Regions from separate parts of the Holtiella tumoricola genome, predicted to be linked through region 1. Evidence: riboswitches for the same ligand, from Rfam matches in the RefSeq annotation. Region 1 holds a riboswitch; the other holds the start of a gene.
What was found. Region 1 has a riboswitch for magnesium ahead of mgtE (magnesium transporter). Riboswitches for the same ligand answer to the same signal wherever they lie in the genome.
Positions count from the first base shown of each region.

Region 2: another riboswitch for magnesium. It lies ahead of mgtA (magnesium-translocating P-type ATPase); the one in region 1 lies ahead of mgtE (magnesium transporter).

Region 1 is NZ_JAQIFT010000059.1:57,765-74,444, forward strand. It holds gene ytaF (sporulation membrane protein YtaF) at 1-207, shown strand, start outside; gene PBV87_RS16545 (calcium-translocating P-type ATPase, PMCA-type) at 394-3,132, shown strand; M-box (ykoK) riboswitch at 3,162-3,323, shown strand; gene mgtE (magnesium transporter) at 3,541-4,884, shown strand; gene rnhA (ribonuclease HI) at 5,019-5,465, shown strand; gene PBV87_RS16560 (DUF7916 family protein) at 5,475-6,422, shown strand; gene PBV87_RS16565 (hypothetical protein) at 6,580-6,957, shown strand; gene PBV87_RS16570 (Mrp/NBP35 family ATP-binding protein) at 7,051-7,872, shown strand; gene aspD (aspartate 4-decarboxylase) at 7,914-9,521, shown strand; gene PBV87_RS16580 (alanyl-tRNA editing protein) at 9,660-10,805, shown strand; gene PBV87_RS16585 (TIGR00266 family protein) at 10,876-11,559, shown strand; gene PBV87_RS16590 (L,D-transpeptidase) at 11,662-13,080, shown strand; gene PBV87_RS16595 (MFS transporter) at 13,138-14,334, shown strand; gene PBV87_RS16600 (Rqc2 family fibronectin-binding protein) at 14,417-16,186, opposite strand; gene PBV87_RS16605 (YicC/YloC family endoribonuclease) at 16,293-16,680, shown strand, end outside.
Region 2 is NZ_JAQIFT010000016.1:247,961-264,640, reverse strand. It holds gene PBV87_RS04775 (aminotransferase class V-fold PLP-dependent enzyme) at 1-722, shown strand, start outside; gene ade (adenine deaminase) at 963-2,693, shown strand; gene PBV87_RS04765 (hypothetical protein) at 2,874-4,616, shown strand; M-box (ykoK) riboswitch at 4,729-4,887, shown strand; gene mgtA (magnesium-translocating P-type ATPase) at 5,155-7,860, shown strand; gene PBV87_RS04755 (winged helix-turn-helix domain-containing protein) at 7,880-8,377, shown strand; gene PBV87_RS04750 (ribonuclease J) at 8,490-10,148, shown strand; gene helD (RNA polymerase recycling motor HelD) at 10,242-12,428, shown strand; tRNA gene PBV87_RS04740 (tRNA-Gly) at 12,613-12,683, shown strand; tRNA gene PBV87_RS04735 (tRNA-Ala) at 12,692-12,764, shown strand; gene PBV87_RS04730 (endonuclease/exonuclease/phosphatase family protein) at 13,046-13,867, shown strand; gene PBV87_RS04725 (M42 family metallopeptidase) at 13,935-14,996, opposite strand; gene PBV87_RS04720 (zinc ribbon domain-containing protein YjdM) at 15,207-15,554, shown strand; gene PBV87_RS04715 (S-layer homology domain-containing protein) at 15,638-16,680, opposite strand, start outside.

The DNA.
Region 1 (16,680 bases):
TCTTTAGATGGTATTGCTGCAGGATTTGGAAGTGGTCTTGTAGAAACACCTTATCTAGAAACAGCTATTGTTTCTATGATTGTCAGTATGGTTGCAATCTTATTAGGTTGCTGGCTAGGACATAAATTAGCTAAACTTAAAAACATACAAATTTCATGGCTAAGTGGTGTGACATTAATTATTTTAGCTTTTATGAAATTGTTTTAATTAGTAGAGGAGATTACTTAAAAGTAGTCTCTTTTTTTATTGTACGAAGGTATTTTTCAGTGATGAGAATGGTTTTGGGAGGAAGAGAGGACAGAGAGATAAAATAGAGGACAAGTTGGCATATTTGTGAAAATGTAGGCATATAATACATTACCTATACTTAAGGGAGAAGGAGGACAAGATACTGTGGAAAATAAGTTTTACAGACAACCTAAGGATAAAGTTCTAAAGCAACTCAAGGTGTTAGAAGAAAAGGGACTTACAGAAAAAGAAGCGGGTAATCGTATTCAAACCTATGGAAAAAATGAATTTACTAAGCCCAAACAAAGTAGTCTCATTCAAGAGGTCAAAGAACTTTTAAGCCAACAATTGATTATTATTTTGCTGATTGCAGCAGGGATTAGCTTGCTTATTAAAGAGTACCATGATGCAATAGGTATTTGTTTGGCTATTTTAATTGGTAGTACAATTGGTTTTATTACAGAAAGTAAATCTAAGAAAGCAGCAGATGCACTGGCTCAGATGACAGAAGATATACAAGTTAAAGTCATGCGTGATGGTGTAAAAAAAATTATTCATAAAAGTGATGTAGTTATTGGAGATATTATTTTCTTGGAAACAGGAGATATGGTGCCAGCAGATGGACGTATCCTCAAAGCACTTGAGTTTAAAGTAAGAGAGGACATGCTGACTGGAGAATCAGATGACGTTGTAAAGCATGATTGTATTATAGAATCAGACCATTTAGCAGATCAGAAAAATATGCTTTTTGGTGGTACCTTAGTTGCCCAAGGAACAGCTATAATGGTTGTAACTGCAACAGGAGATGGAACAGAGATGGGGCATATTGCACGTGAACTTGGAGAACGTGATACAGATACGCCACTTCAGATCAAACTAGATCATTTAGGGAAACGTATTTCACAAATTTCTTCAGCGATTGCAGCTATGTTATTTGTCTATATGTTTTGCCAAATTATACAGGAATCTTCTATCAAGTTAGACTTTAGAAATGGAGAGGCTCTAAAGGCTTCACTGGGTGGGCTCGCTACGTGTTTCCCAGATATTAAAACAGCTTTTGTTGTTTGTGTTGCACTTATTGTAGCAGCAGTACCAGAAGGTTTAACAACAATGATCAATATTACTCTTGCTATTACAATGAAACAAATGGCAAAAATAAATGCACTTGTACGTAAAAAAGAAGCTTGTGAAACAATCGGTAGTGTAAGTGTTATTTGTAGTGATAAAACAGGAACATTGACACAAAATCGTATGCAAGTTGAGCGTGTCTATTTAGAGGGGAAATATATTGATAAGAATGCTTTTCCTAAATACAAAGATTTCATTCATAATTGCCTTATCAATAGTACAGCAGATGTAGAATATAGTGGACAAGAACCTAAATACATAGGAAGTGCTACGGAATGTGCACTTTTAAGACTTTGCAAAGATTTTAATTATCAAACAGCAAGAGAGGTAAGTGACTTAGTACGTCAAATGCCATTTAATTCTCAAAACAAATATATGCTTACCATTATTCACACACCTAAAAAGTATAAAATTTATTCAAAAGGTGCGCCAGAAGTTATATTAGAACAATGCCAGTATGAAAGACGTGGTGATAATGTTGTACCTCTTACAGGAACACGTAAACAAGAAATTTTAAAGGAAATGGCATGTCTCCAAAAAGAAGCCATGCGTGTATTAGGTTTTGGCTATTTAGAAAGTGAAACAATCAAAGACTATAAGACACGAGAAAATTGGAATAAAACTTTAATCTTCCAAGGATTTGTAGGTATACAAGATCCTCTTCGCGACGGTGTACAAGAATCTATTGAAATTGCCGCAGATGGTGGTATTGAAACGAAAATGCTTACAGGGGATAATATTCAAACGGCTATTGCTATAGGTAAACAACTTGGCATTGTAGGAGGACCAAATCAATTAAGAGCAGTTGAATCAAGCTATATTGATGAGCTTAGTGAAGAAGACCTTTGTAAAGAAATTAAAACAATTGGTATTGTAGCAAGATCAAAACCTACAACTAAAATGCGTATTGTACAAGCCTTACAACGCAATGGTGAAGTTGTAGCTGTAACTGGAGATGGTATTAACGATGCCCCTGCTCTTACAAAAGCAGATGTAGGTGTAGCCATGGGTATTGCAGGGACAGAAGTGAGTAAAAATGCAGCAGATATTATTTTGACAGATGATAGTTTTAGTACCATTGTACAAGCTATTAAATGGGGACGTGGGATTTATAATAACTTCCAACGCTTTATTCAGTTCCAGCTTACGGTTAACATTATTGCGTTCTTAATGGCTATTCTTAGCCAACTGATGGGACATGATATGCCATTTACAACGATCCATCTCTTATGGATTAATATTATTATGGATGGACCACCTGCTTTAGTACTGGGACTTGAACCGATTCGTGAAACAGTTATGAAACGTAAACCTATTGATCGTAAAGCGAGTATTATTAACCGTTTTATGATTTTGACTATTGCCCTTAACAGTTTGTATATCGCAGGCGTACTTTATGCACAAATTAAGTGGAATTTCCTTGGCGCAGATCCAACACGTGTCATTGGACATGCCAGTGAAATGCAAACAGTAACCTTTAGTTTATTTGCATTTTTAGTATTGTTTAATGCTTTTAACTGTAGAGAATTTGGTATTGCAAGTATTTTCCCAAACTTTACAAAGAATAAAATTGCATTGCAAGTCATTGCAGCAACAGGTGCTGTACAAATTATTATTACTCAATTTGCAGGTAAGTTCTTTAATGCCGTACCACTTAATCAAAATATGTGGGGTAAAATTATTTTAGTAGGTACTTCAGTTATTTTAGTTAATGAAATCTTAAAATTAATTATGCGTTTTACAAGTAAGCTTTTAAGACATTCTATTGACAGATAAAAAGGGATTTTGTATGATGAATAAAGAAGAGTGACATTTTTTAGGTGAGGCTCCTATAAAGACACAGGCTGCTGCCCAGAAAAATCTAGAGATTCCAATGGGTGAACAGAAATGATCCACAAGGTTATTTTTAATGTAGCTGACAAATCGTCTACGCTTTATAGTGCTAAAACGTTGTGAAGTCCGTATTTTATGGCTTTTTGCGTCTAGCAAGAAGCCTTTTTTATGTGTCTAGGAAGTTATATAATGAATAAAAATGTTATAGGAATAAGTAGAAGATAAAAGGAGGTGGTATGATTGGATTCGCCAAAGAGTAGCAACGAACAATCGGGAAGTAATCAGATAGACGGGGATGCGGCCAGTCATACCACAGTAGGAACTGGTGCTCCCTGAGAGAGGGGACAGATAATGAAAACAAACATGAGCCAAGAAGAACTTAAAAAGTTTCTTCTTCACGCACCACAAGCAAGAATTATTGAATACATTGAAAATATCCACCCAGTTGATATTTTAGATATCTTAAAAGAAGATGAAGAAAACGGATTAGATATTTTAAGTAGACTACCAGAACATTATATTGCCTCAATTATTGATGAGGCAGAGCCAGAAGAAAAATATAACTTACTTACAAGTTTTAGTGAAAATAGACAACGCAATATTATTGAAGAAATGGCGTCTGATGAGCTTACAGACTTATTAGGAATGCTAGATGAAACACAGGCAAATAAAATCTTAGCGAAGATGACAGAAGAAGATGCAAGAAAAGTACGCCAACTTTTAAGTTACGATCCAGATACTGCAGCAGGGATTATGGCAACAGAGTTTGTTTGTGTTAAAGCTTATATGACAGTAAAACAAACTTTAAGATATTTACAAGATAATAAAGAAGAAATTGATCATGCCTATGACTTATATGTCGTTGATGATTTTGATAAATTAAAAGGAGTTGTAACACTTAAAGAGTTAGTAACAACTCATTTTGATACAACTATAGGGGAAATTTTGCAACCCAATGTAGAGACCATTCCTTTTGATATGGATCAAGAAGAAGTAGGGCATTTATTTGAGAAATATGGTTATTTAACACTACCTGTTGTAGATCGTGTTGGGCGCCTACTTGGTATCGTAACAGTTGATGACGTCATGCAAATCTTACGTGATGAAAATACCGAAGACATCCATAAACTAGGGGGTGTTGGTGAAGGTGAAAAAGTTAATGGTACTTTAAAAGAATCTGTTAAAAGTAGATTGCCTTGGTTATTTGTAAACTTACTCACAGCAATCTTTGCTTCTGCTGTAGTAGGACTTTTTGAAGGAACAATTGAAAAAGTTGTTTCTCTGGCTACTTTTATGCCAATTGTAGCTGGGATGGGTGGTAATGCAGGTACACAAACACTGACTGTTATTGTACGTGGATTGGCACTGGGAGAATTAGATTTAAAACACTTTAAAAAAGCCTTACTTAAAGAACTTGGAATTGGTCTTATTACAGGGGTATCTATTGGTGCTGTTATAGCAGTGCTTGGCTACTTATGGGAAGGTAATATTATATTTGGAGCAGTCATAGGTATTGCTATGATTCTTAACATGATTGTAGCGACATTATCAGGACTTGTTGTGCCGATTGTTCTTAAGAAAATGAAGATAGACCCTGCTTTAGCATCTTCAGTATTTGTAACCACATTTACAGATGTACTTGGTTTCTTCTTCTTCCTTGGGCTTGCGACAGCTTTTATTCATTACCTCGTATAATTTAAAAGAATTTATGATCCCTAGAAGGAATTCTAGGGATTTTGTATTTTATTAGGTGTTTAATTTCAGGGATAAGTTAGATATAATAAAGGTAAATGGACTAAAACTAAATGAGATGAGAAAATAGGTGAACTATGGATAAAATAATCATTTATTGCGATGGTGGATGTCGTGGAAATGGGAAAAATAATAATATAGGTGGATGGGGTGTATATTTAACCTATCAAGATAAAACAAAAGAACTTTATGGTGGAACCCGTGGAACAACCAATAATATTATGGAGCTTACAGCTTGTATAGAAGGTTTACGCGCAGTTAAATGGAAAGATGTACCCATAGAAGTTATGGTAGATAGCGCCTATGTTTTAAATGGGATTACAAGTTGGATTTATAATTGGATGAAAAAAGGCTGGGTGACATCAAAGAAAGAGCCTGTAGAAAATAAAGAACTTTGGCAACAGCTGTATGCGGAAAAACAAAAATTTAAAGATATTAAATTTGTAAAAGTTAAAGGGCACAGTGATAATTTTGGAAATAATAAAGCAGATGCGCTTGCCAATCGTGCAATGGATGAACAATAGGAGGATAAAATGAAAAGAATTTTTGAGCTCACAACTAAAGATATTGAATCACTAAGTAAGAAGGAACTTAAACAGATTATTGCCACATCAGAAGGGCGTACTGTTGTTTCTGAAACGATTGTAAGCTATACCCCTTATATTAGAGAAGTATCTAACTTAGAGCTTGCGGCAAGTTTTGGAGCAGATATGATTACACTCAATACTTTTAATTTTAATGCACCATTTATATGGGGTGTGCATCCGGAAATAGATGCTATGCAAGGAATGGGTGAATTAGTTAAGAAGTTAGAAAAGCAAATTGCAGATAATTTGGTGGATACTGATTATATTCGAAAATTAAAAAAAATGGTGGGTCGCTTAATTGGTGTAAACTTAGAACCGGTGCCAGAAGGAAGCACTTATGAACCAGGCTATTGTTTAAGTCGTGAGAATTTAGAACGTGCTTTAGCCTATGGTTTTGATTATATAGTCCTTACAGGAAATCCGAATACAGGTGTAACCCATGAAACTATTTGTGAAGGTATTAAGCTAGCTAAAGAGGTATTGGGAGAAGAAGTTTTAATTATTGCAGGTAAAATGCATGGCGCAGGTAGTGGTAACTTATATGATGTAGCTTGTGTGAAGGATTTTGTAGAGTGTGGTGCAGATATTGTACTTTTCCCGGCGCCAGGTACAGTGCCAGGGTTTGATTTAGAACTAGCAAAGCAAATGACAAATACGATTCATGAAGCGGGTGCATTGGCAATGACAACAATAGGCACTTCACAAGAGGGATCAAGTGAAAGTGTGATTGAGCAAATGGCACTCCTTTCAAAAATGGCAGGTGCAGATATTCAACACATTGGAGATTGCGGTACCTTTGGTATGGCACTTCCAGAAAATATTAAGACACTCTCTATTGCTATACGTGGCATTCGTCATACTTATAGACGTATGGCACAATCTATTTTAAGATAAAGTGAACCACATCAAAAATTTCTTTTGCAGGAGAAAAGTTTTGATGTGGTTTTTATTTGCTTAAAAGGATTCAAAAAAGATGTTTGACAAATAGATGAAAGTTAGACATAATGGATAGAAATGAATAGACATAATATATGAATAAGGGGGCGCAAACATGGCACAAATAGGCGTGTTTTTTTGTCAACAAGACGATATTTTAACTAAAAAATACGACAGACAGCAAGGAACCATTCAAGGTGTTTTCTATAATCCACCAGAAGGACATGACCGTGTATGGCGTAATGAGTTTGAAGCCAAATTCAATGAAAAATATGATTTTTGGCCAAGAGGTCGTGTAGCTTATAATACCAATAGTAAACAATATGTCATCTATTATGATAAATGTCTTAAGGAAGATGTGTTAGATAAAGTACGCCAATCTTTTGAAATAGAGAGCAATGAAGTACGTTTTGTTGTAGATGAATATTATAGCTGTAATGCATGTAGTCATAAATGGGTAGATGATGATGAAATGCTGTATGATAGTTTTTAATAATAAATTAATTACATCTTTTTAAATAGGTTTGACAGTTGAGAATAAGAGACCTAGAATAAAAAAGAAACATAAAATACGAGGTGATTAAAGATGTCAAATTGTAGTAGTTGTCCAAGTCATGGTTCATGCAACAAAAGTGAATCATCTTGTCAAATAGAATTAAATACACATGGTAGTATTAAAAAGATTATTGGTGTCATGAGTGGTAAAGGTGGCGTTGGTAAATCTACAATGTCTGTATTACTTGCAAAAACACTTGCTAGCCAAGGTCATAAAGTGGGTATTATGGATGCTGATATTACAGGACCAAGTATACCAAGACTTTTACACATTAAAGAAGCTAATGTTAGAACAGAAGGTGAATTAATTTACCCAGTTGAAACAGAGGAAGGCATTCGTGTGATGTCTGTTAATCTTCTTATGGAAGATGAAAATCAACCAGTTATCTGGAGAGGTCCAGTGATTGCAGGTGCAGTTAAACAATTTTATCAAGATGTTGTATGGGGAGATTTAGATTACTTAGTAATCGATATGCCACCAGGAACAGGTGATGTTGCTCTTACAACAATGCAATCTATTCCAATGACTGGTGTTGTCATGATTTCTACACCACAAGATATGGTTTCTATGATTGTATCTAAGGCTATTAACATGACACGTAAAATGAATGTACCTATTATTGGGGTTATTGAAAATATGAGCTATATCCTTTGCCCAGATTGTAGCAAGAAAATTAGAATGTTTAATCAAGAGGGTATGGATCAATTCTTCAAGGAGATGGATGTTGAACTTTTAGGTGAACTTCCAATGACACAAACTGTTGGAAACTTATCTATGGAAAAAACAACTCAGTATGAAGAAGAAGTACAAAAAGTATTAGATTATACAACAAATAAAATTAATCAATTATAAAGTGTAAGCTTTTTGCGGGAAGAACACTAGGAGGTCACATCATGTCTTGTCCAACAAGAGGAGAAGTAGAGTCGTTATACGATAAAATTAGCGGCTTTGAATTTAAGGAAATTTTAATCAACATTGCTAAAAGTTCAAAAGAAAAACAACCTATTTTAGATGCAGGAAGAGGGAATCCAAACTGGACTGCTACTCTTCCAAGACAAGCTTTCTTTGCTTTTGGCCAATTTGCAGTACTTGAAACACAACGTACATGGCAAGAAGAAAACTTAGCAGGGATGCCAAGCCGAGATGGTATTGGCGCCCGACTTACTCGCTTTTTAAGTGCATACCCAGATCGTAAAGTTGCAGGTTTTATCCGTGAGTTTGTAGATTATGGTGTTAAAACATTAGGATTTAAGGAAGAGGCTTGGATTCATGAGTTAGCCCATGGGATTATTGGAGATCAATATCCGTTTCCAGATCGTTCTTTAGTACATATTGAAAAGCTTGTAAAAGCCTATTTACTTAAAGAACTCTGTCCTAATAGAGAAATTGAAGGTAAGTTTGATATGTTTAGTGTGGAAGGTGGCGCAGCAGGAATGTGTTATTTATTTGATTCTCTGATGCATAATCATCTTTTACATAAAGGGGATAAAATTGCACTTATGACCCCTATTTTTACACCATACTTAGAAATACCAGAACTTCCAGATTACGAGTTTGAAACCATCTATATTCGTGCAACTGAAGTTGAAGAAGATGGTCATACAAGTATGCAATATACAAAAGAAGCACTTGATCAGCTTAAAGATAATGAGGTAAAAGCAGTCTTTATTGTTAATCCAAACAATCCACTTTCTATTGCATTAAGTGGAACAAGTAAGCAATACCTTATTGATCTTGTCAAAAATGACCGTCCAGATCTAATGATTGTGACAGACGATGTGTATAGTACTTTTGTACCTCAATTTTGTTCTTTACTAGCAGATTTACCTTATAATACACTTTGCATTTACTCATTCTCAAAATACTTTGGTGTAACAGGCTGGAGACTTGGGACAGTACTCTTACATGAGCGTAATGTTTTTGATGATCAAATTAAAAAATTACAACCATGGGAACATGAAGAGTTAGAAAAACGTTATACATCACTTGGTACACATGCCTGTGATGTAAAGTTTATTGATCGTATGGTAGCAGACAGTCGTCTTGTTGCCCTTAATCATACAGCAGGACTTTCTACACCGCAACAAGTACAGATGGCTTTCTTTAGCGGTTTTGCGCTTCTAGATGAAGGTGACCATTATAAGAAGCTTACAAGACGTATTTGTAAAAAACGTAAACGCACTCTTTATGAAGGGATGCAACGTGTAATAAAAAAAGATCCTTATGATGCATACTACTACACAGAAGTTAATCTCAAGGAGTGGTTAGTAGAGGAATGGGGACAAGAAGTAGCAGATGCTGTTATTTCACGCTATAAATGTGTAGATTTCCTTTATGAATTAGCACATCAACATAATGTGATTTTGCTTGCAGCTGATGGTTTTGCATCCTCTAAGTGGGGTGTGCGTGTATCTTTAGCTAACTTAGATGAAGGTGCCTATTTAAGAATTGGACGTGCAATGTATAAAGTATTAAATCAATGGGTAAAAGAAGTTAAATAGAATATAAAAAAGAGCTATTACACAGTGAAATGTAATAGCTCTTTTTGTATTGAGAGTATGAATGAGGTAGAACTGTTATATTTATACATAGACGAAATAATTAGCTTGGATTAAAATAAATTTAATGGAGGTGTACAGATGACGCATTTAATTTATTATAAAAAGCCTTATGAGATGGCTTTTAAGGCAAAAGTTATAAAATGTATAGAAAGTGAAGCAGGCTATTGTGTATTGCTCGATCAAACAGCATTTTTCCCTGGAGGAGGTGGGCAACCAGCAGACCAAGGGATTTTGAATGGATTGCCAGTAGTTAAGCTTCTAGAAGAAGAGGAGCATATTTATCATATTGTAGGGGAACCACTAGAAGTAGGACAAGAGGTAGAAGGCATTGTGGACGCAAAGAGACGACGTGACTTTATGCAGCAACATAGCGGAGAACATATTGTCTCTGGTCTTATTCATAAACTCTATGGCTATAACAATGTAGGTTTTAGTCTTGGAGAAGAAAAGATGACAGCAGACTTTGATGGTGTACTCACCAAAGAGCAAGTAGAAGAAGTTGAGCGGTTAGCCAATGAAGCAGTCTATCAAAATATTCCTATACAAGGAAAAGGCTATACACAACAAGAAATTGAAACGATTCCATATCGCTCTAAAAAGAGATTAGAAGGAATCATTCGCTTAGTAGATATTGAAGGATATGACTGTTGTGCGTGCTGCGGTGTACATGTTGAAACAACAGGTGAAATTGGTGTAATCAAAATAATAACAGCCGATAAGCATAGAAGTGGAACCAGGTTGACCTTATTATGTGGGGGGCGTGCTTTAAAAGATTATCAACTAAAAAATAATCAAGTTTATGCTCTAATGGATAAATTGTCTGTTAAGAGCGAAGAAGTGGTAGAGGGAGTTTGTCGTCTCGTGGAAGAAAAAGAGGACTTAAAGCAACAAGTTGCTAAACTTAAGCGTCAAGTGTTTGAAACTAAAATGGCCCAAGTAGACCTTCAGGAACCTTTATGTACCCTTGAAGAAGCAACACCTTTTGAATTACGCCTTTTTGCAAGTATATGGATGGAGCGTTCTACAGCGCCATGTTTATTACTTACCTGTGATGAGAAAGGTTATAAATATGCATTGGGTGGACCGAGTGAACTTGTAGGCGGTTGGGCGAAAACGCTTAATAGTCAGTTTAAAGGTAAAGGTGGAGGGAGAGAAATTTGCCAAGGAACACTTGAAGGAAGTTATGAAGCAATTAAAGAAGCGTATTTAAAAGTTATTTCTTAATAAATCTTAAGTTGCATGGAGAAATAGACGGCTGTATAATAAACATGAAATGAGATAAAGGGGGAATAATATGGAGTATCGTGTTTTTGGAGATGATTTACCAGCGGTATCAGTAAAACTTAATTCAGGCGAAAGTATTTATACACAATCTGGTGGCATGGCTTGGATGGATGATGGTATTGTCATGGATACCAATGTAAAAGGTGGTCTTATGAAAGGGATTGGTCGTATGTTTTCAGGGGAATCCTTATTTATGGCGACTTATACTTCTAGAAAGCCTGATGCGGAAATCGTATTTGCTTCAACTTTTCCTGGTAAAATTTTAGCTTTAGAAGTAGATGGTTCAAAAGAATACATTTGCCAAAAAAGTGCTTTCCTATGTGGAACAACGGGTGTGGAATTAGGTGTGGAATTTACAAAACGTTTCTCAGCAGGTATGTTTGGTGGAGAGGGATTTATTCTCCAACGTATTAGTGGACATGGAATGGTGTTTTTAGAAGTTGCAGGGAGTGTTGTAAGACGTGACTTAGCACCGGGTGAAGTTGTAAAAGTTGATACAGGAAATGTAGTTGGTTTTGAACGTGGTGTACGTTATGAAATTGAGACAGTTAAAGGGTTTAAGAATATCTTCTTTGGTGGAGAAGGGCTCTTTTTAACAAAACTAACAGGCCCGGGGACAATATGGCTTCAAACGATTACAATGCAAAACTTTGCGAGTCGTATTATACCATTCATACCAACATCAGGAAATTAAATAATAAATAGAAGTGTTCTTGCATTTTAAAATGTAAGAGCGCTTTTTTTTGTATGTTTAGATAGGCAATCGGGCAACATAAAAGAAAAAACGAGGAATGAGATGATGAGACGCCCAAATTTTTTTATCTTAATTATATGCATTATTGGGCTAAGTTGTAATGTCTTATATGGTGAGGAACTAAAAGGCTTTGATACAAACTTAGTAATCGGACACTTAGTAGAGAGTGGACAAACTTTAAAGTTTAAAGAGGAAACATTTAGCTTATATGAGGTCAATGAAACAACCCTTCTACCTATAGAAACACTCCTTACAATAGGGGTTAAGTTTGACCAAATAGGAGACACATTAGTGTTTTCTAGATTAGGTAAGGAAGAAACTTTAGCAGAAATTGTACCTTATAGTGGAACTGAGGTTGATGTCAGACTTGGTGAGCAGCCTATTTTAATAGGGTACATACCGACGTATCATATAAAAGTAGAGAAGACTATCATGATTCCTGTAGAGACACTTGGGGTACTTTATGATTTAACGGCAACATCGGATGGCTATAGGTTAGAAGAGCCAGTATACAGTGAAGCAAACTATTTGAAAATTTTAAATGGGTCCATTGTTAACTGCTCAGCGTATCCTATTTATTTTGATTATATTGATATGTATTGGGATGGTGAAAACTTTATTGATCTTTATATGAAAAATCAAGTTTTACCCCCTAGATGTGAGAAAAAGATAGAGATACAACCCACTATAGAAGGTAAGGCGGTCATCTATCTTAATACCTATATAGAAACCATACAAGATTTCCAGATGCCTTCTCCAGAAAGCTATGGGCAAAGGCCTATTCCTCTTTATAATGGTTATATGAAGGTAAAGCGTATTAAAGCTTTAGAAAAAATTTTTCCTAAATTTAAAGTGACAGCTAAAATAAACTATAAAGTAGGCCAGTTTGAAAATGGTGAAGAAGTAGAACTTTGGAGAAGTGAGAAAGGTCAGTATCACGTTATATTAGATGAAAAGGGGAAAAAAGTAACAGTCCCTTTAGGAAGCATTACAATTATAGGAGATAATGGACAGTGGCTTAGAGAAGCAACACAAAAGGAGTTAGAAGACTATGTGAATCTTAAAGATTATGAAAGTCAAACAGAGTATTTACTTTGGACAGACCTTTTAAGACAACGTACCTATGCCTTTAAGGGAGAAAAAAATCAATGGGAACTTGTTAAAGTGATGAAATGTTCAACAGGTAAAGATAAAAGTTTAACGCCATCAGGACATTTTGAGATAGAATATAAAGTACCTTACTTTGGTATGGAAAAGGGCTATCGTTGTAAAAATGCTTCTGTTATATTTAGAGATTATATGTATCACTCTATTTTATTTGATAAAACAGGAGAGTATGTTAAATCAGGACTTTATCAGTTAGGAAGTCGTGTATCTCATGGCTGTATTCGCTTATCTGAAGAAGATAGTGGTTGGATCTATAAAAATATTCCTGAAAAAACAAAAGTATATATTGAATAAAGGTAGATGACCTTGCTACAATAGAAGGGACTATCATTAGAATTGAAGGAATAAACAATGGACAGATTAATTCAAACAGAAGAAAAAGCGAATAGGAAGCAAATACACATTTTGCTCATTTTAAATTTATTTATTATGGCTGCATTTAATATGGCTCATCCTGTAACGCCAAAGTTAATTAATGAAAATGGTTTTCCAAGCTATATGTTTGGTGTTTTCTTTGCCTTAATGGCAGTTGCAAACTATGTCATGTCTCCTGTATGGGGCTCTTTATCCGATCAAAAAGGGAGAAAGAAATTTCTTATTTTAGGTGTCATAGGATATGGACTCAGTCAATGGGGATTTGGACTTAGTCATCAAATTTTACCGATTATGATTTTTAGATTGGTAGGAGGTACATTTTCTATTTGTTATATAACAACAGCATTAGCTTATTTAACAGACTTAACGAGCCCTAAAGAACGTATGCGTTATTTATCGTATTACACAGCCACACTCTCACTAGGGGCTTCAATAGGATCGCTATTAGGTGGATTTATTGGACAAAATAATTACCAATATACATTTTTAGCACAAGGGAGCTTTTGTTTTGTATTAGCACTTGTACTCATTCCATTTATTTATCAAAAGGCAACTAAAAGTGAAAAGCATGAAAAGATAGTGATCTACTTAGAACACTTAAAGCCACGTAGAACGACATTAGATTACCATTCGGCTATAGGTATATTGATTGTAGTTATGGCACTTATTAATATGACCACAACATCTTATAACTCAACCATTAATTATTATATTGAATCAGTACTAAATATGCCAAGTACAGTAAATGGACTTGTACTGGCTATAGCAGGCGTTATTGGACTTATTATGAATGTCTTTATAGGTCCATGGCTTAGTACGAAAGTAGCGGAGAAAACACTTATTCGTTACACAACATGCTTAACAGGTATATTTTTAATTATAGCAAGTCTTGTAAGCTCTATGGTAGTAGCACTTCTTTGCCTCGTAGGATTTGTAGCTGTGAGTGCACTTGTTATGCCTATTCAACAAAGTATGGTTTCTAAGTTAGCAGATAAAGACTATGGAACAGTAATGGGTGTTCAAGGTTCAGCTAAAGCCTTAGGGATGGTCATAGGTTCACTTGTCTCAGGATTTATTTTTGGAATTGGCCCTAAACTACCTTTTGTTTTTGCAGGTATAGCCTCTATTTTAGCATTTGTCATTCTTGGTAGGTTTAAAGAAGGAAATAAATAAATTTTCACTTAAATAAAAGTCCTATAGAACACAGGAGAAATACCTGCTTCTATAGGACTTTTATTTAAGTGATGGATAAGGTTTATTTTCCTTGAATCCCTTTTTCTAAAGATTTAATGAGTTTTTCATCTGGTGTGACATAAACTGTATTAAAGTTTGTGTAGATAACCATACCAGGTTTCGCATTTGGAACCTTTTTAACATTTTTACGGTAGGTATAATCAATGGCTACATTGCTAGAGAATTTAGCTTTACTAAAGTAAGCAGCAAGCATAGCAGCTTCAATCAGCGTCACATCATTTGGTGCTTCACCAGGATTTAATTTAATAATAACGTGTGAACCAGGACCATCTTTAATGTGCAACCACATATCTGTTGTTTTAGCAAATTTCATAGTCAATTCATCATTTTGATAGTTGTTTTTACCTACATAGATAGTATGACCTTCACTAGATTCAAAGTGCATATAAGGAATGACATTTTTAGGCACTTTTGTTTTGGCTACCTTACGTTTTTTGAGGTAACCCATTTCAATCAGTTCTAAGCGCAGTCCATCAATATCTGCTTGTGTCTGAAGGAAATCTAATGAGACAAGCACAGAATTTAAATAGTCCAGTTCTTCATTAATATGTTCTAATTGCTCATGAGCTGCAACTAGTGTACGCTTAGCTTTATTATAGTGTTTAAAGTATTTTTGGGCGTTTTCAATAGCTGTTAACTGTGGATCTAATGGAATCTCAATCATCTCATAGTTTTCGCTATAGTAGTTTGCAGTTTCAAAAGACTTAGCACCTGCAGGGACTTGGAACGAATAAGCTGTAAGGAGCTCGCCGTAAATTTTATAAATCTCTGCATCTTCACTACTTTCAATGGCTTTTTCTTGAATAGCTTTTTTACGTACATTACGCTCAATAAAGTTTAAAAGTAACTTTTTAATATCTGCTGTTTTTTGTGAGACAACAGAGCGTGTGGATTGATCATAGTAGAAATGTTCTAGAAGTTCTGATAAGCTCGGGTAAGTTTCACTTTTAGGGAAAGACTCGCTAAGTGGGAAACTATAAAAATCTACGCTATGGTCTGTTTCATCTAAGAAAAGGGTTGGCACAAATTCATGTTTTTTAACACCGTCCATAAAGTTTTTCATAACTTTATAGAGTTTTAGGCTTTCTTCAGATGATAAGAGATTACAAAGGGTTTCATCTTTCATACCAGCCGCATGGCAAAGTGCATGACTAACCATTGGACTTAATCCTTGATACGTTGTATAAAGTGCTTTAAAGAGGGGCACTTCTAAACTGTTAAGATGGTCTATAAAGCTTTCTTTTGTTAAAGCACTTGGATCAAGTTTGGTTTGATTATTAGGGTGAAAATAAGGTTTTCCAGGTAAAAGTTCACGCATACTACTTTGTAAGGCTGAAATATGTTTGATACTATCAATGATTGTACCATCAGCTTTAGTTAAAATAATATTACTGTGTCTTCCCATCATTTCGATAATAAGGCGTTTATTTTCGCGGTCACCTAATTCATTTGTAGCTTCAATGTCTAGCTGAACGATACGTTCAAAACCAGGTTGAGAGACATTCATAATTCGACCACTAGAAAGATGTTTGCGAAGAAGCATACAAAACATAGGTGGTGTATTAGAAGTGTTCTTAACACGTGTTGTAAGGTGAATACGAGGGTAGTTACTTCCAGCAGTTAAAAAAAGTTTTAAAGCTTCTTTTTGGTTACGTACAGAGAGTAAGAGCTCGTCCTTTTCAGGTTGATAAATTTTATCGATACGCCCACCAATAAGGGCTTCTTGAAGTTCAGAGACGATGTGAGATACAACAATGCCGTCTAATGCCATAATAGGACCTCCTTTAATTAATACCCGAAGTATAGCATAATTTTTTTGAAAATAGAAGTAAGGTATGCTATAATATGTAGCGATTAATAAGTAAAGGGGTAACCTCATGATAAAAAGTATGACAGGATACGGTAGATGTGAAAAAGAAGCATATAACCGAAAAGTCAATGTTGAAATCAGTACAGTGAATCATAGATACTGTGAGATTTCTATACGTATGCCAAAAGGCCTTACATCACTTGAAGACCCAATACGTAAAAAAGTAAAATCACTTATTGCAAGAGGGAAAGTAGAACTCAACCTTTTTATGACAAGTGTATCAGAAGACGATATTGAAGTCGTTGTAAATGAAGCAGCTTGTGTAGCATATGTAGAAGCACTTAGACAAGTTGGAACAAAACTTGGGCTCATAGATAATATAGGTCTTTCTGAACTTATGAATTTAAGTGATGCCATATCTATTCATAAGAAAGCATCAGATATAGAAGAAATAT
Region 2 (16,680 bases), on a different contig from region 1:
TAGTAGCCCACTATCCAATCAAAATAAAGGGGACTAGAGCAGATGAAAATATAGATTTTCTCGTCTTTTCTGCCCATAAGATCTATGCGCCTTTTGGAGTAGGGGTCGTAATAGCGAAAAAGGAGTATATTAATGAAAGTTGGCCTTATGTACAAGGAGGAGGAGCTGTAGCAGCAGTATTTGATGATGATGTATACTTTAAGGATTCTCCTGATAAGGAGGAAGCGGGTACACCTAATTATTTAGGAGTAATAGCCTTGTCAGCTGCACTTGATATGATGACCAGTGTAGGTATGAATCAAATTGTAAGGCATGAACAAAAGCTTAAAAATAGAATGTTAGCAGGATTAAGAGGTATACCTAAGGTTACGTTATACGGTGATCCTTTGTATAAAGCTAGATTAGGTGTGATAAGTTTTAATATAGAAGGCATGCATCATTCACTAGTCAACCAACTCTTAGCGGAAAGAGGAGGTATTGCTGTGAGAAATGGATGTTTTTGTGCACAGCCTTATGTGGCAAGATTATTAGGCGTTTCAGATAGGGAAAGATATGAAATGATGCAACAGTCTCAAAGGCCAGAACCTGGCATGGTAAGAGCAAGTTTAGGACTTTATAATACAGAAGATGAGATAGATGATTTTCTTGAGATGATACAAGAAATTTGTGGATTGAAAGATTCAGAGCTCAAGAGAGCAATACGTTATAGGCTGAAGTTTTAAAATGAGAGGATAGGGAAGTACGCTATATGTACTTCTCTATTAATATATAGATTGAATGAAGGCGTGACTGGACGAGATAAAAGATGTATCGAACATTTTTTTGTTGTGAAATAAAAATGTTCATATTTTTAATGAAAAACTCTATTTTTTTGCTTTAAAGTATGCTAATATGAGTGCAATATAGTATTTTGGACTTCATTTAACTAGAATTTGACGGACCCAAAAAAAGGAGGACAAGTAATGGAAAAGCAACAACTTAAAAAATTAATAGATGTAGCAGCAGGTAGAGTACCAGCTGACATTGTTATCAAGAATGCTAAAGTGGTAGATGTATATAATGGACGTATTGTAGAAGGTGACATTGCAATCTGTGATGAACTTATTGCAGGTGTAGGTACATATGAAGGTATACGTGTGATAGATGCTCAAGGGCAATATGCAACACCAGGTTATATTGATAGTCATATACATATTGAATCTTCTTATGTAAGTCCAGAAGAACTTGGCAGATTAGTTGTGCCTCATGGTACAACAACGATCATTGCAGACCCACATGAAATTGCTAATGTATGTGGACTTCGTGGTGTAGATTACATGATAGAAGCTTCTAAAGGTACAGCGCTTGATATTCAGATGATGCTTCCATCTTGTGTACCTGCTACACCATTTGAGCATGCAGGAGCAGTGATTGATGCAGAAGCTATGAAAGCACCTATTGAAAACGGAAGCGTGTTAGGGCTTGGGGAGTTTATGAATTTCCCTGGTGTTATTGGCGGTCATGATGATGTGCTTGATAAAATTATGGTAGCTAAAGAACATGGTAAAGTTATCGATGGTCATAGCCCAGGTGTATTTGGAAATGCACTTAATGCCTATGCAGCAGCACGTATTCGTACAGATCATGAGTGTGACACCATTGAAGAGATGCATGATCGTATTGCAAGAGGTATATATGTACTTCTTCGCCAAGGCTCTGCATGTCATAACCTGAAAAAATTACTTCCAGGGCTTACAATGCAAAACAGTAGACGCTGTCTTCTATGTGCTGATGACTGCCAGCCAAAAACCATTTTAAGTGTTGGACATTTAGACAATCATTTACGTATGTGTATAGAAGAAGGTATAGATCCAATTATAGCCCTACAAATGGCAAGTTTAAATGCAGCAGAATGCTTTGGTCTTTCTGACCGTGGTGCTATTGCTCCAGGACTTCGTGCTGATATTGTTCTCATAGATAACTTAACAGCATTTAATGCACAACGTGTATTTATTGCAGGCCAAGAAGTGGCAACACAAGGTGAGTATATGCTACCTATTGAACGCCATGATATTCATGCGACTAAAGGGAGCTTCCATGTAAAGGACTTCTCTGTAGATAAATTACGTCTAACTATTAATTCAGAACAAGCACATATCATCAATATTCTTCCAGGTGGTGTAGTCACAAGTAAAGAAGTTGCTTCAATTAAACGTAATGAGAATAATGAATTTGTATATGATCCAGAAGTAGATATTGTAAAGGTAGCAGTTGTAGAGCGTCATCAAGATACAGGTAATGTAGCGGTAGCACTTCTTAAAGGATATGGACTTAAGCAAGGTGCAGTGGCTTTGTCAGTGGCTCATGATTCTCATAACATTATTGTTGTAGGTGTAGATGATCAGGATATGGCTTATGCAGTTGAAGAGCTTATTAAACAAGATGGTGGTATTATTCTTGTTAATAAGGGGCAAGTGATTGAAAGTATGCCGATGCCAATAGGTGGACTTATGAGTGATAGAAGTGGTGAGTGGGTAGATGAAAAACTTAGAAGTATTCATCAAACAGCTCATGAAGTACTTCATATTAGTGAACATGTGGAACCTGTTATGACACTTTGTTTTATGTCACTTGCGGTTATTCCAGAGATTAAGTTAACAGATATGGGATTATTTGATGTAACACAATTTGCTTTTATTCCTATTGAAGCTTAAATCTGTACATTTAAATAGAGTTGTGAGCATTTATAAAAATATAAATGCTCACTTTTTTTATATAATACATATAAAAAGACCTAAATATGAGAAGTTGAGTAGCTATAAAAGTTAAAAAATGATAAAATTTTAATTATCCTTCAAATAACAAGGAATAGTATGTAAAAGGAGAATGGGATTTTGGCAAACTTATTTGACGGCATAAAAAAGGTTTCAGAAGAAGAGCTAAGAGAACAAATTGCACTTTTAGAAACTTTTACAATGACCAACATATCTAAACAAACAGGACAAAAAGTCGCAAAAAAATTAGTACAAGCAACAAATTTAGTAACAGGACTTATGAAAAAGACGCCTTTACAAGCACCTGAGGTGCTCTCAATAGATCAGCTTCTAGAAAAGAGTAAGCTTAATTGGCAAATGTTAGGACGCGAAGAATTAGAAATTCATCTTAAGAACATTTTAAAAGAAAAATGCAATGCACTAAGAGGAGGAAGTATAGAGGCAGAGGATTCAGATGATGCCCTTTCTGTTTTTATCATTGATCAAGTTGCAGAACATTATGAGCTCAAAGAAGAATTATTGCCTTCACAAAAAGCAGATTTAATTACAAAGTGCTATGCAGAAGAAAAGAAAGCATTACAAAGAGAATTAAGAAAGCAAGTTGAAAAGCAGCAAATAGAAGCTGAAGGTGAAATAACAGATGAAACTGAAAAAGTAGAAGCTGTACTAGAAGAAGCTTTAGTAGAAAGTATGAACGAAATAAGTATCAAAGAAGAGATACAAGAATCAACGATAGGTGAGATTCAAGATGCTCAAGTTTTTGAACTAGATGATGATATGGAGTTAGAAGCTAGTAATGTTATAGAAAACACAGAAAAAGAAGAGTGTGAAGAGGAGGAAGAAAATAAGCAAGTTAAACAACCTCTTGATGCCAAGACTGTACTAGAGCTTCAAATGCCATTAGGTAAAAATAAATTGATCCGTGAACTCTTTGCTCAATTAATCGTACTTTGTGTAGAAGCTATGGGTGGACAAATGGAATGTAAGGAAGAAATATTACCAAGTTGGCTACCAAATGATGAGAGAATAAAATTAGATAAGGCTTATCAAGACTTGATGCAGCAACATGCTAAAAATGAAGAGAACTATGAAGCAGTTGTACAGAAGTTATTAGAAAATGATAGGTATATTACATCTAAGAATAAATTGATTGAGTATGAAGAAGGAAGCCAAGCAGAAACAAAAGAACGTATTAAGAAGCTTGTAGAAGAAAAAGAATCTCTACTTAATAAGTTTGCAGAACAAGAACAAATATTATCAAGTGCTACAGAAGAGAATATTTTAGAGCATATTCAGCAAGTTGAGATGGAAGAGCAACGTATGACAAAAGAAGTACGTATGAAAGATGCTCAAATTAGTACCTATGAAGGTATGCTTACTATGAGTAAAGAAGAGATAAAAAGTGCAAGAGCTTATATTGATATCTTTAATAGAAAACATGAAGAGATTACTAAAGAAGTTCAAGAAGCACTGAAGAAGAAAGAAGCAACCACTGAACAGATACAAAATGAAAAAGAAGAAAGGCAAAAATCGCTTGAAGAGAAGTGGCAAACAACATATAGTGATTTTAAATTCGAACAAGAGTGTTTAAAATCAATTTATAAAACATTTGCGCTGTATGAAATTGTAGATGTTGAAAGAGCTTTAATGGAATTACATAATGTACAAGATGTAAAGGCCCTTAGTTGGGGAGAGCTTGATAAGAAAGATTATGAAGCTTTTAAATTGACTTCAGATGGGCGTACATTAAATCATTTAGTCTTTAGTTTGAGCAATGATAGTGTAAGCATTATTATTTATGAAACATTAGAAGAAGAAGCGCATAGAATAAATGTAATCAAGATTATTAAGTATAGTGAATAGACTCAAGACTATAAATGTTAAAGTACTAAAAATTAAAAAGTAAGAAAAAAGTAAGAAAAAGGTTCTGGTAAAATCAGATTTTTTTGATATAATTAGAAATGTAATCACAACAAAATAACTTCGGTAGGTGAGGCTACCGTAGGGATATGGATTGTTACCGCAAAATAGTGGAGACACTATGAGTTGGTCAGCAGGGGATGTCGAAACCAAGGCATAACCTAACACAATTTCACCGCCCTACGATGCTAAAGCTTGAACGATGAATTAGATTAGGCCGATAGGCCCCTTGTCATTGTTATGCTTTGGCAAGGGGTTTTTTGTATTGTTAATTTAAAGGAGGTGAGAAGAATGGACGCAAGTAGTAGTAACGGCACGGGACCTGATAAGCAGTATAAAAGTGAAAAAAGTGAGGAGATGCCGTATGAACATTCTTCTCACCGCAAACGGACAACTAAATAGATGCTTTCTAGAGTAGGTTAGATAGACAGGTTTCGTGTCAATCCAATTTTGTTATTAAGAATAAATGGAGGGATTAGACATGAAAAAGAATATTTTTAAAAACCAAGCAGAAAGAATGAGAAGACAACAAGAAGCACGTGAAGCCGTGATTAATAAATGGCTTGTAAATATAGCTACTAAGCACAAAGCATTTGTACTTGAAAATATGGGGACTTCATTAGAGGGATTAGAAATTAAACAAGTAGAAAAAGCAAGAGAAGAATGTGGATTTAATAGTATTACCCATGAGAAAAAGGATTCTGCATTAAAACGCTTTATTAGTGCATTTATTAATCCTTTTACAGTGGTACTTTTTATATTAGCAACAATTTCATTATTTACAGATGTGATTCTTAGTGGAAGTGGAGAAGCAGACTTTACAACGGTCGGTATTGTGTTAACCATGGTGGCTGTAAGTGGAATATTAAAGTTTGTACAAGAGACTAAATCCAGTCATGCAGCAGAAAAACTAAGTGCGATGGTTAAGACTACAACTTGTGTACAACGCAAGGAAATAGGAAGGGTAGAAATTCCGCTAGAAGAAGTTGTAAATGGAGATATTATATGCTTATCAGCAGGTGATATGGTACCAGCTGATCTTAGAATAATAGAAGCAAAAGATCTATTTATAAGTGAATCAGCGTTAACAGGAGAAAGTGAACCAGTAGAAAAAGTTGTTGAACTAAAAAAGGGCAGAGTTTATCAAACTGCTATAGAATGTGATAACTTAGCTTTTATGGGAACCAATGTAATTAGTGGGACAGCATTAGGGGTTGTAGTGGCCGTTGGAGATGAAACTTTATTTGGTAATTTATCTCAGACTATTGTGGCTACCCAAGTGGCTTCAGGATTTGAAAAAGGTGTGAATTCAGTTTCATGGTTACTCATTAGATTTATGGCAGTTATGGCACCTATTGTATTTTTTATTAATGGTTTTACAAAAGGAGATTGGGTAGAAGCATTACTTTTTGCACTTTCAGTAGCTGTAGGTTTAACACCAGAAATGTTACCGATGATTGTAACTACAAGCTTAGCTAAGGGTTCTGCTAGGATGAGCAAGAAAAAAACTATTGTTAAAAACTTAAACTCTATCCAAAACTTTGGAGCAATGGATGTATTATGTACAGATAAAACTGGGACTTTGACACAGGATAAAGTTATTTTAGAGTACCATTTAGATATTCATGGGGAAGAAGATGAGCGTGTTCTACGCCATGGATTTATGAATTCTTATTATCAAACAGGACTTAAGAATTTAATGGACCTTGCTATTATTGAATATACCAAGGATATGGGAAAAGATGAGGTTTTTGCTAGTTATAAAAAAGTAGACGAAATACCTTTTGACTTTGAAAGACGTTGTATGAGTGTTGTACTTGAAGATGAATTTGGTAAGACACAAATGGTAACAAAAGGTGCAGTAGAAGAAATGCTTAATCGCTGCCGTTTTGCAGAGTATAAAGGAGAAGTAACTGTTTTAACAGAATCTATTAAGAAAGAAATTCTTGAAACAGTAGCACAGCTCAACGACCAAGGCATGCGTGTTATAGCTGTTGCACAAAAGACAAATCCATCAGCTGAAGGCGTATTTTCTACTAAAGATGAAAAAGATATGGTACTTATGGGATATTTAGCTTTCTTAGATCCACCTAAAGCAAGTACAGCTAAGGCAATAGCATCTCTAAAAGAATATGGTGTAGAGGTGAAAGTGCTAACAGGTGATAATGAACGCGTAACAAGATCTGTATGTAAACAAGTGGGACTAAGTGTTGAAAAGCTTCTGCTAGGTAGTGAAATTGAGCATATGAATGATGAAGAATTAACACGAGAAGTAGAAAAGTGTAATATTTTTGCAAAGCTTTCACCACAACAAAAATCAAGACTTGTAAGAGTACTAAGAGCAAATGGGCATACAGTAGGCTTCATGGGAGATGGCATCAACGATGCGGCAGCTATGAAAGAAGCTGATGTAGGTATTTCAGTAGATACAGCAGTAGACATTGCAAAAGAATCAGCAGATATTATTTTACTTGAAAAAGACTTAAATGTTTTAGAAGAAGGCGTTATAGAAGGAAGAAAAACCTTTGGCAATATGATTAAATATATTAAAATGACAGCAAGTTCTAACTTCGGAAATATGTTTTCTGTATTAGTTGCAAGTGCCTTTTTACCTTTTTTACCTATGCTTGCGATACAACTTATTGTGTTGAATCTTATTTATGATATTTCTTGTATTTCTATTCCATGGGATCATATGGATGAGGAGTTTTTAAAGAAGCCTCGTAAATGGGATGCATCATCTATCGGAAGTTTTATGGCATGGATTGGGCCTACAAGTTCAGTATTTGATATTATTACTTATATACTCATGTACTTTATTATTTGCCCAATGGTGTGTGGTGGATATTATCATGAGCCAGGTGTAGACAAAGTGTTATTTATGGCACTCTTTAATGCAGGATGGTTTGTAGAATCTCTATGGTCACAAACTTTAGTTATTCATATGATTCGTACACCAAAAATTCCATTTATTCAAAGTAGAGCTTCCTTACCTGTTACACTAGTTACAACACTTGCAATTGGTATTGGAACGATTATTCCATACACAAGCTTTGGTGAAGCTATAGGTATGTATCCAATACCACCCATTTACTTTGCTTGGTTAGTGGGCATTATATTATGTTATATGATACTTGTTACAGTCTTAAAGAAAATTTATGTCAAAAAATACGGCGAATTACTTTAAGAGAAATGAGGTAAGTCATATGAATAAAAAAGCATTGGCAATAGGGATTGAAGCTAAAGTGTGTGAATGGATCTATACTCAGCTTGAAGAAAAAGCTAGGAGTAATAGGGAATTTGAAGATTTGTTAGAAGGATTAAAAGGATTAAAAGATAAAGAATATGGTTGTTTGATTTTAAATAGAAAAGAGAGTGAAGAAATGACACTAGTGGAGTCAGAGCAGATAAGAAGCGGTAAGTTAGCTATAGATATGGTTAATAGAAGTGTCTGCTATGATAACAAAGTGATTCAACTTACTCCAAAAGAATTTGATATTTTATATTTATTAGCCAATAATAAAGGAAAAGTATATACGAAAGAACAGATTTATAATGGCGTGTGGAAAGATAATTATACTTATGATGATAACAATATTATGGCTCATATAAGAAAGCTACGAAAGAAGATAGAACCAAATCCAGCGAAACCTATATTTATTATAACGATGTGGGGTGTTGGATATAAGTTTGGTGGTGAGTAAGCATGTGAAAAAGTCCTACCTTTAGAATTAAATCTAAAGGTAGGACTTTTTGCATACACTTTTACATGTAGGAAAAACTAAATTAAAAAGTTTAAAAAAGGAGCGGTATTTTATGAGTGATACAGTAAAGGTTATTCCGTTAGGTGGTCTGGGAAGTATTGGGAAAAATATTACTGCAATCCAATATAAAAGTGAAATCATCGTGATTGACTGTGGTATGGGATTCCCAGATGAACAAATGTATGGTGTAGATCTTATTATTCCAGATATTACCTACTTATTAGCCCATAAAGATCAAGTAAAGGGGATATTTTTTACCCATGGGCATGAAGATCATATTGGAGCAGTACCTTATATTTTACAACAGATTAATATTCCTTTATATGGAACAAGACTAACTCTAGGCATTATTGAAAATAAATTACAAGAACATGGTTTAGCTAAAGACTGTAAAATGCATAGCGTAGAGCCAGGAGATTGTATTCAATTAGAGCAGATGAAAATTGAATTTATAAGAAGTACACATAGTATAGCAGGTGCTTGCTGTATAGCTGTTCATACGCCAGAAGGTATTATTTTTCATACAGGGGATTTTAAAGTAGACTATACCCCCATTGATGGGCAAACAATGGATCTAGAACGAATAGGAGAGCTTGGCAAACAAGGAATACTTCTTCTGTTAGCAGACAGTACCAATGTAGAGCGTAAAGGGCACTCACCTTCTGAACAAACTATAGGTAAAACATTAAGAAGACTGTTTGAAGGGGTCAAAGGGCGTGTTATCGTTGCAACCTTTGCTTCAAATATTCATAGAATCCAACAGATTATAGATGCTTCTATAAAGCATAACCGCAAAGTAGCTTTCAGTGGAAGAAGTATGGAAAATATTACAAAGGTAGCTAAAACATTAGGTTATTTAGACATACCTGAGAATATGCTCATACCTCTTGAAGAAATTCATAATTATTCCAATGATAAGATTACCATTATTACGACAGGAAGCCAAGGAGAGCCTATGGCAGCTTTAGCAAGAATAGCTTTTGGACATCACCGTGTCATTAAAATACAACCTAATGATTTATTTATTATTTCTGCTTCACCTATACCAGGCAATGATAAATTAGTATCTAAAGTTATTAATGAACTTTATAAAAAGGGTGCTGAAGTTATTTATAAAGATATAGAAGATGTACATGTATCGGGGCATGCATATAAGGAAGAATTAAAACTCATTCATTCTTTAACTCATCCTAAGTTTTTTATGCCTGCACATGGAGAATATAGACATTTAAAACATCATAGTGATTTAGCAAAAGAGATGGGAATGAAGCAAGAAAACATCTTTATTTTACAAGATGGTGATGTTCTGGAGTTAGATCATGAAAAGGCTGCTATTACAGGGCGAGTACGTGCAGGTAATATATTAGTGGATGGTATTGGAGTAGGTGATGTAGGCAATATTGTTCTTCGTGATCGTAAGCATCTAGCAGAAGAAGGAATGCTGATTGTAGTAGCAGCTATAGATTTAGAGACCTATTCTATTATGGGGGGTCCAGATGTCATTACACGTGGATTTGTCTATGCAAAAGATGCAGAAGAACTTATTAATCAAGTTAAAGCAGTAGCAACAAAAGAATTAGAAATGTGCTTAGCTTATCAAATGGTAGAATGGTATATCTTAAAAGCCAACATTAAAAAAGTAGTAGAGCAATTACTCTATGAAAAAACAAAGAGAAGACCAACTATATTGTCTATTATTATGGAGGTGTGAACAAAGGGGGGATTTCTACTTGTTAAATAAATCAAAATAGCATAATATAAAGGTTTGGAACAAGTAGAAGAGGAAGTTGAGGATAAGTAATCTATGTTAGATTCAATTATATTAGAACAAGAAAAAGCTTATTTAAAGCAAACTATAGATTTTTTAAAGCAAGAAATTCATAAAGGTCTTGAAGGAGTAGATAAACAAAAAGCGACCCTCCTTGGCATACGTAAGGAAATGTGGGAAGAAGGTATGCATGCAATTGATGAGTTTGATCAAGCCATTGATATGAGCCAGTACGTCAATATGGAAGCCATCGAAACTTCTCAGTACAAACATCAATTAGAAAAGGTTATGAATTATCAAAAGATGTTACCAGCACCTTATTTTGGACGTTTTGATTTTAAAGAAGACGGTGAGAGTGAAGAAAAAGTTTATATTGGTTATCACAATGCTATGAATGATGATACCTATGAGGTTTTAGTTTATGATTGGCGTACACCTATTGCTGGACTATTTTATAATCATGAAGTAGGACCAGCAAGCTATGTAGCACCATGTGGAGAAATAGAAGGAGAAATGCTTCTTAAGAGACAATATGAAGTGGAGAAGGGGAAGCTGAAGTTTTTCTTTGATTCAAGTATTGCTATTACGGATGATATGCTTAAACAAACACTAGGTCAAAACACTTCCAGACAAATGAGGAATATAGTTGAAACCATTCAAAAGGAACAAAATCGTATTATTCGTGATGAAGAAAATGATGTGCTTATTGTACAAGGGGCAGCAGGTAGTGGTAAGACATCCATAGCTTTACATCGCATTGCCTTTCTTCTTTACAATCAAAGAGAAAAAGGACTAACCAATAAAGATGTAATGATTTTATCACCGAATAGTCTATTTGGTGATTATATAGCGGAAGTACTACCAGAGCTTGGCGAACAAAATGTAGAGTGTGCAACATTAGAGGATTTATTTGAAGCTTATTTTGGTAATTACTTAAGAATGGGCAAAAAGCATAGTCAGCTAGAAGCTATTATTAGTAGCAAAAATCGTGATAGAATTCGTGCATCTATTGCTTTTAAAGGTTCAGAAGCATTTATGACCATGCTTGAACGTTATATTGAATGGATTGAAAAAGAAGGCATTATTTTTAAAGATGTCTACTACCGTGAAGAAAAAATTATGGGTGCGAAAGAGCTTAAAACACAGTTTTTAGATAACCAAATAAACATGTCTATTATTAAGCGTTTGAAACGTATTGAGAAAATTCTCTTAGAACGTATTAAACCTTTAGAAAAAGCCTATTACAAAGAGCTAGTAGATAAACTTGAGAATGATTCCAAATTTGCCCATGATGAACAAGAAGAAGCAAGACGCCTTGTGCAAGAAGAGTATGATTGTTTTATGAGTACGATTACTCGTTTTACTAGAGTTAATGTACTTAAGGTTTATGAAAGATTGATGAGAAAGCAAAAACTCTTTAATCAATTTGCAGAAGGAATAGTATTACCAGAAGGTATCGAGGGAATGATGAAGCACACTGCAAAATGTCTAGAACAAAAGCAAGTTGCTTATGAAGATGGTGCAGTACTGCTTTACTTGAAACTTAGATTAGAAGGGGAGAGCTTATATGCCTCAATCAAGCAAGTTTTAATTGATGAAGCCCAAGATTACTATCCAATTCATTACAAAATCTTTAAGATGATTTTTAGAAATGGTCAGTATACCATTTTAGGGGACTACTGCCAGGCTATTGAAAAACCTATTCAAGCTTCTATTTATGATGGGATTATGGAAATCCTAAAACCAAGAAAAGGTTTACAAATTGATTTATTAAAGAGTTACCGTTCAACTTATGAGATTTGTGAATTTGCAGGTAAGTTAAGAGGAAGCACACAACAAGTGATTCCATTTGAAAGACATGGAGAAGCGCCAAGGCTAATAGAAGCATCAAGTGAACAGGCCTTAATAAGTGATATGAAACAAACTTTAGCATGTTACTTTGAAGAAGGTTATAAGCATATTGCGATCTTATGTAAGACGAGAAAAGAAGCGCATTATTTACAAGAGATTTTTAAAGATGAGGAAAATAAAAATGGAAAACTTATTATTAGCCCAATCTTTGAAGCTAAAGGTCTTGAATATGATGCAGTCATGGTTTATCAAAGCAATAAAGATCACTACTGCAATAACTTTGATAAGCAATTATTGTATATTGCAGCAACACGAGCTCTTCATAGATTAAGCTTTTATTACACAGGAGAAGTAAGTTCTTATCTTATTTAATAGATTAATGATAAAAAGAGTAAAAATGCCGCTAGGACTAGTACGTATGACTTTCCTAGTGGCATTTTTTATGGTAATCATTTCAATTAAAAGTTAATGTATCTTATTAAAAAAATAAAATATAAAATTCAGAATTTAAATATTGAAAAAGTAAAAATTTGGAGTATAATAAAAATATAAATAAGCGGCTGTGGTTCAATGGTAGAACACCAGCTTCCCAAGCTGGGAACGCGGGTTCGATTCCCGTCAGCCGCTTTAACTTTGGGGGTGTAGCTCATTTGGGAGAGCGCTTGAATGGCATTCAAGAGGTAGGGAGTTCGATTCTCCTCATCTCCATATCAAAGCCTAGATTTCTAATTCAGAAATCTAGGCTTTTTGTGCAATAGTAAAAGAAAGGTGGCAAGAGCCACTTGTTTATTTGATAGATAGAAGCTTAGGAATAGGACAAAATTACTATGAAGAAAAAATGAAGAAGTTCTTGATTAGATGACATTATAGTTATACAATGTAAGAAATAAACTAAGAGATTAAGAAAAATTAATAATCATATAGGAGATTATTTAGAAATAAGCAATATAATAATAAGCAGAGAAGAATTGAATGAACTGGAGGTCACCATGCAGAAATCAATATCACTTAAAGTAATGAGTTTTAATATGAAGCGTAATTATTTTGCGTTTGGGGACAATCGTTGGGCTTATAGAACACAACTTATTGCTGCAATTATTAAAAATAATAAGCCAGATATTATAGGAACACAAGAATTAACGGCAGACAGCTTAAAGGATATGCTAGACCTTCTACCTGAGTATAGTTACGTAGGTGTAGGCAGAAATGGGGAAGATAAAGGAGAGTATACAGCTGTATTTTATCTTAAAGACAAATTCAAAGTGGAAGAGGAGCATACATTTTGGTTATCTTCAACACCAGAAAAACCAAGTAGAGCTTGGCTAGCAATGTTTCCTAGAATTTGTACAACATGTACTCTCTCTTTAAAAAATAATGAAGAACAAAAAATTAATATATTTAATACTCATTTAGATCATTTAAGTTATTTAGCACGTATTAATGGCCTTAAATTAATTACAGATAAAATGAAAGAACACTATGAAAAGTATGAGGCACCAGTACTGTTAATGGGTGACTTTAATGCAACACCATCTAGTAAGACATTTAAGAAATGGTGGCAAGAGCTTAAACTACAAAGAGAGCTGTCTCTTCAAAATGCTTATACTGAAAAATATAGTTGTAAAGAAGAAAAAATAGGGCGTAGCTATCATGGATTTAAAGGGAAAACAGTAGGTAAACCTATAGATTATATTTTTACAACCCATGATATTGAAATTCAAGATATAGAAATATGTAGAGATAAAGTAAATGAAAAGTATCCATCAGATCATTATCCAGTTGTAGCAAAATTGGCATGGTCATATCAGTAATAGACATCTTGATAAAATGATAAAAAACCAGGTATTACATCTAAAAAGAAGTAATACCTGGTTTTACTTATTCTTCTATTAAGTTATTAAGAAGATAGCTTTCTATAAGTTTACTAGTGGCAAGTATAGATTCCATATGAGTACGTTCATAATGATGACTTGCATCAACACCTGGCCCAATACATGCAAATTTAAAGTCACAGCCAAATCCCATAGCCTGTGAAGCATCTGAGCTATAACGGTTATAGACATCTACGGCATAAGGGATTTTGTCTTGTTCACAGCAGTTTACAAGTTTCTGTCTAAGAGCGTAGTCATACACTGTTCTTGCATCTTTTGCAGCAATACTTACTTTATATTCACTAGAAGTTTGTGTGTGGCCGACAATACCAATATCTAGTGCTACAAATTCGTGGACATTAGAAAATGAAGAGTTACTGTTAAAGATGTTAGAGATACCATGTCCCATTTCTTCAAAGTTACTGATATAGAAGAAAGTTGTATAATTAGGCTGAATACCCTCTTTAACCCATCTAGTACAAAGTTCAAGAACAATAGCAACACAGGCTTTATCATCGATGTAACGAGATTTGATGAAACCATTCTCTGTAATTTCAAGTCTAGGATCCATGTAGATAAAGTCACCTACTTGGATACCAAGTTGATGAACATCAGATACAGATGAAACTTTTTCATCTAAACGAATAGCAACACTAAATTCATTACGTGGTTCACTAGCACCATCTTGACCATAAAGATGTGTAGAAGATTTTAGAGGCATAATAGAACCTCTTACTGTTTTACCAGTTGAAGTGATAATCGTACAGTTTTCACCTTCTAATGCATGATACAGACCGCCACCAATTTTATGGAAACGGATATGCCCATTAGGAAGGATTTCTTTTACCATTCCACCTAAAGTATCCATATGAGCAGAAATGGCAACTTGTTTACTTGTATCTTTACCTGGAAGAACTGCAATCAGCCCGCCTTTTTTAGTAAGATGAGTAGAAAGGCCAAGTGCTTCAAAATCTTGTTTACAGTTTAAGATAGCTTTTTCAGTATAGCCACCAGGACTAGGCATGCTGAGGTAGTGGGTTAAAAAATGTTTAAATTGTGATTCAATCATGAGGGACTCCTTATAATAGTATGTAATATATTCTGATATTACCTTATACTATAAACTATAATTTAAAATAGGTAAAATAAATATATAATATGGAGACTATAAGGTTTAGTTATGAAAAAGGGTAAAAAAACTAAAACTAAGTTTGTCAACAAGTAAAGAATATGATACTATATAAACTTGTAAAAACACTGACGAATGGAGAACTAGAATATGTCTACTTTACCAAATTGCCCAAAATGTAATTCAGAATATACTTATGAAGATGGAAGCCTTTTAATTTGTCCAGAATGTGCACATGAATGGACTGCAGCAGGTGCAGCAGCAGAAGCAGAAGCATTACTTATTAAAGATGCTAATGGAAATGTATTAAATGATGGTGATACAGTAACAGTTATCCGTGACCTTAAAGTAAAAGGAAGCTCATCTGTTATCAAAATTGGTACAAAAGTAAAAGGTATTCGTTTAATTCATGAAGCAACAGACGGACATGACATTGATTGTAAAATCGATGGTTTCGGTGCGATGAAACTTAAATCAGAAGTGGTTAAAAAAATATAAATAGTTTATAAGTATAAATAAAAAGGATGTTGCAATTAAAAATTGCAACATCCTTTTTATTTATACTATATAGTAATCTAAGGTTAGTTGTTAATAAGTAAAAGGATACGATCAAGTATAGTTGCGACTTGTGCACGTGTTGCTAATGTTTTTGGTGCAAAGCTATGATCTGAAAGACCATTAACAAGTCCTGATTCGTACATGACCTTAACGGCATCAAGGGCGTAAGGACTAATGATTTCACTATCTTTAAATGGTATATAACTTCGTACAAATGGAAGTTCAATATCAAGGCTTTCTAATGTACGATAGAGTATTGTAGCCATTTGTTCATTAGTGATAGATGTGTCACCACCAAAAGTATCTTGTGTAAGACCTGTAATAATACCACGTTCATAAAGTGCTAAAATACCATCTGTATACCAAACGTTAGATTTAACATCTTGGAATGGATGAGTTGGTGTGGTAGCCTTTAGCTCAAAAGCTTTTGCAATTAATGTTGCAAACTCAGAACGTGTTGTAGTGCCATTAGGTTTAAAGCTACCATCTATGTAGCCTGTAATAAGACCTTTTTGGGCCATGCGTTTAATAGAATCACTAGCCCAATGCTCATCTACATCATTAAAATGAATGGTTTCAATAAGTGGTGTTTCTGGTTGGATTTCTACATCAGGTGTAGAAGGTTTAGTTGGTTTACTATTGGTGGAGTTACTATTACTAGAGCCACTATTGCCAGAGCCACTATTGCCAGAGCCACTATTGCCAGAGCCACTATTACCAGAGCCATCATTGCCGGAGCCACCATTGCCGGAACCACCATTGCCAGAACCATCATTACCAGAACCATCATTACCAGAGTTATTATCTTCTACTTGAGTAAGCTTTGCATCAAAAGTAGGAAGGGTAGTTTCTTCTAAAAATTCATTCAGATATTTGATAGAGACATTTTTTTGTACAGCCCAATTAGAATCTGTATCTAGATCTAATTCTATAAGTGTAAAATCACTTGGAAGTGCTTGCTCGGCAATAGCATAGAGCGTAACTGATACAGAATCTGTACTAGGTGTAAGTTGGATATAGGTATGGCCACTTTCTAAGAAGGATGCCCATAATGCTTTTGTATAAC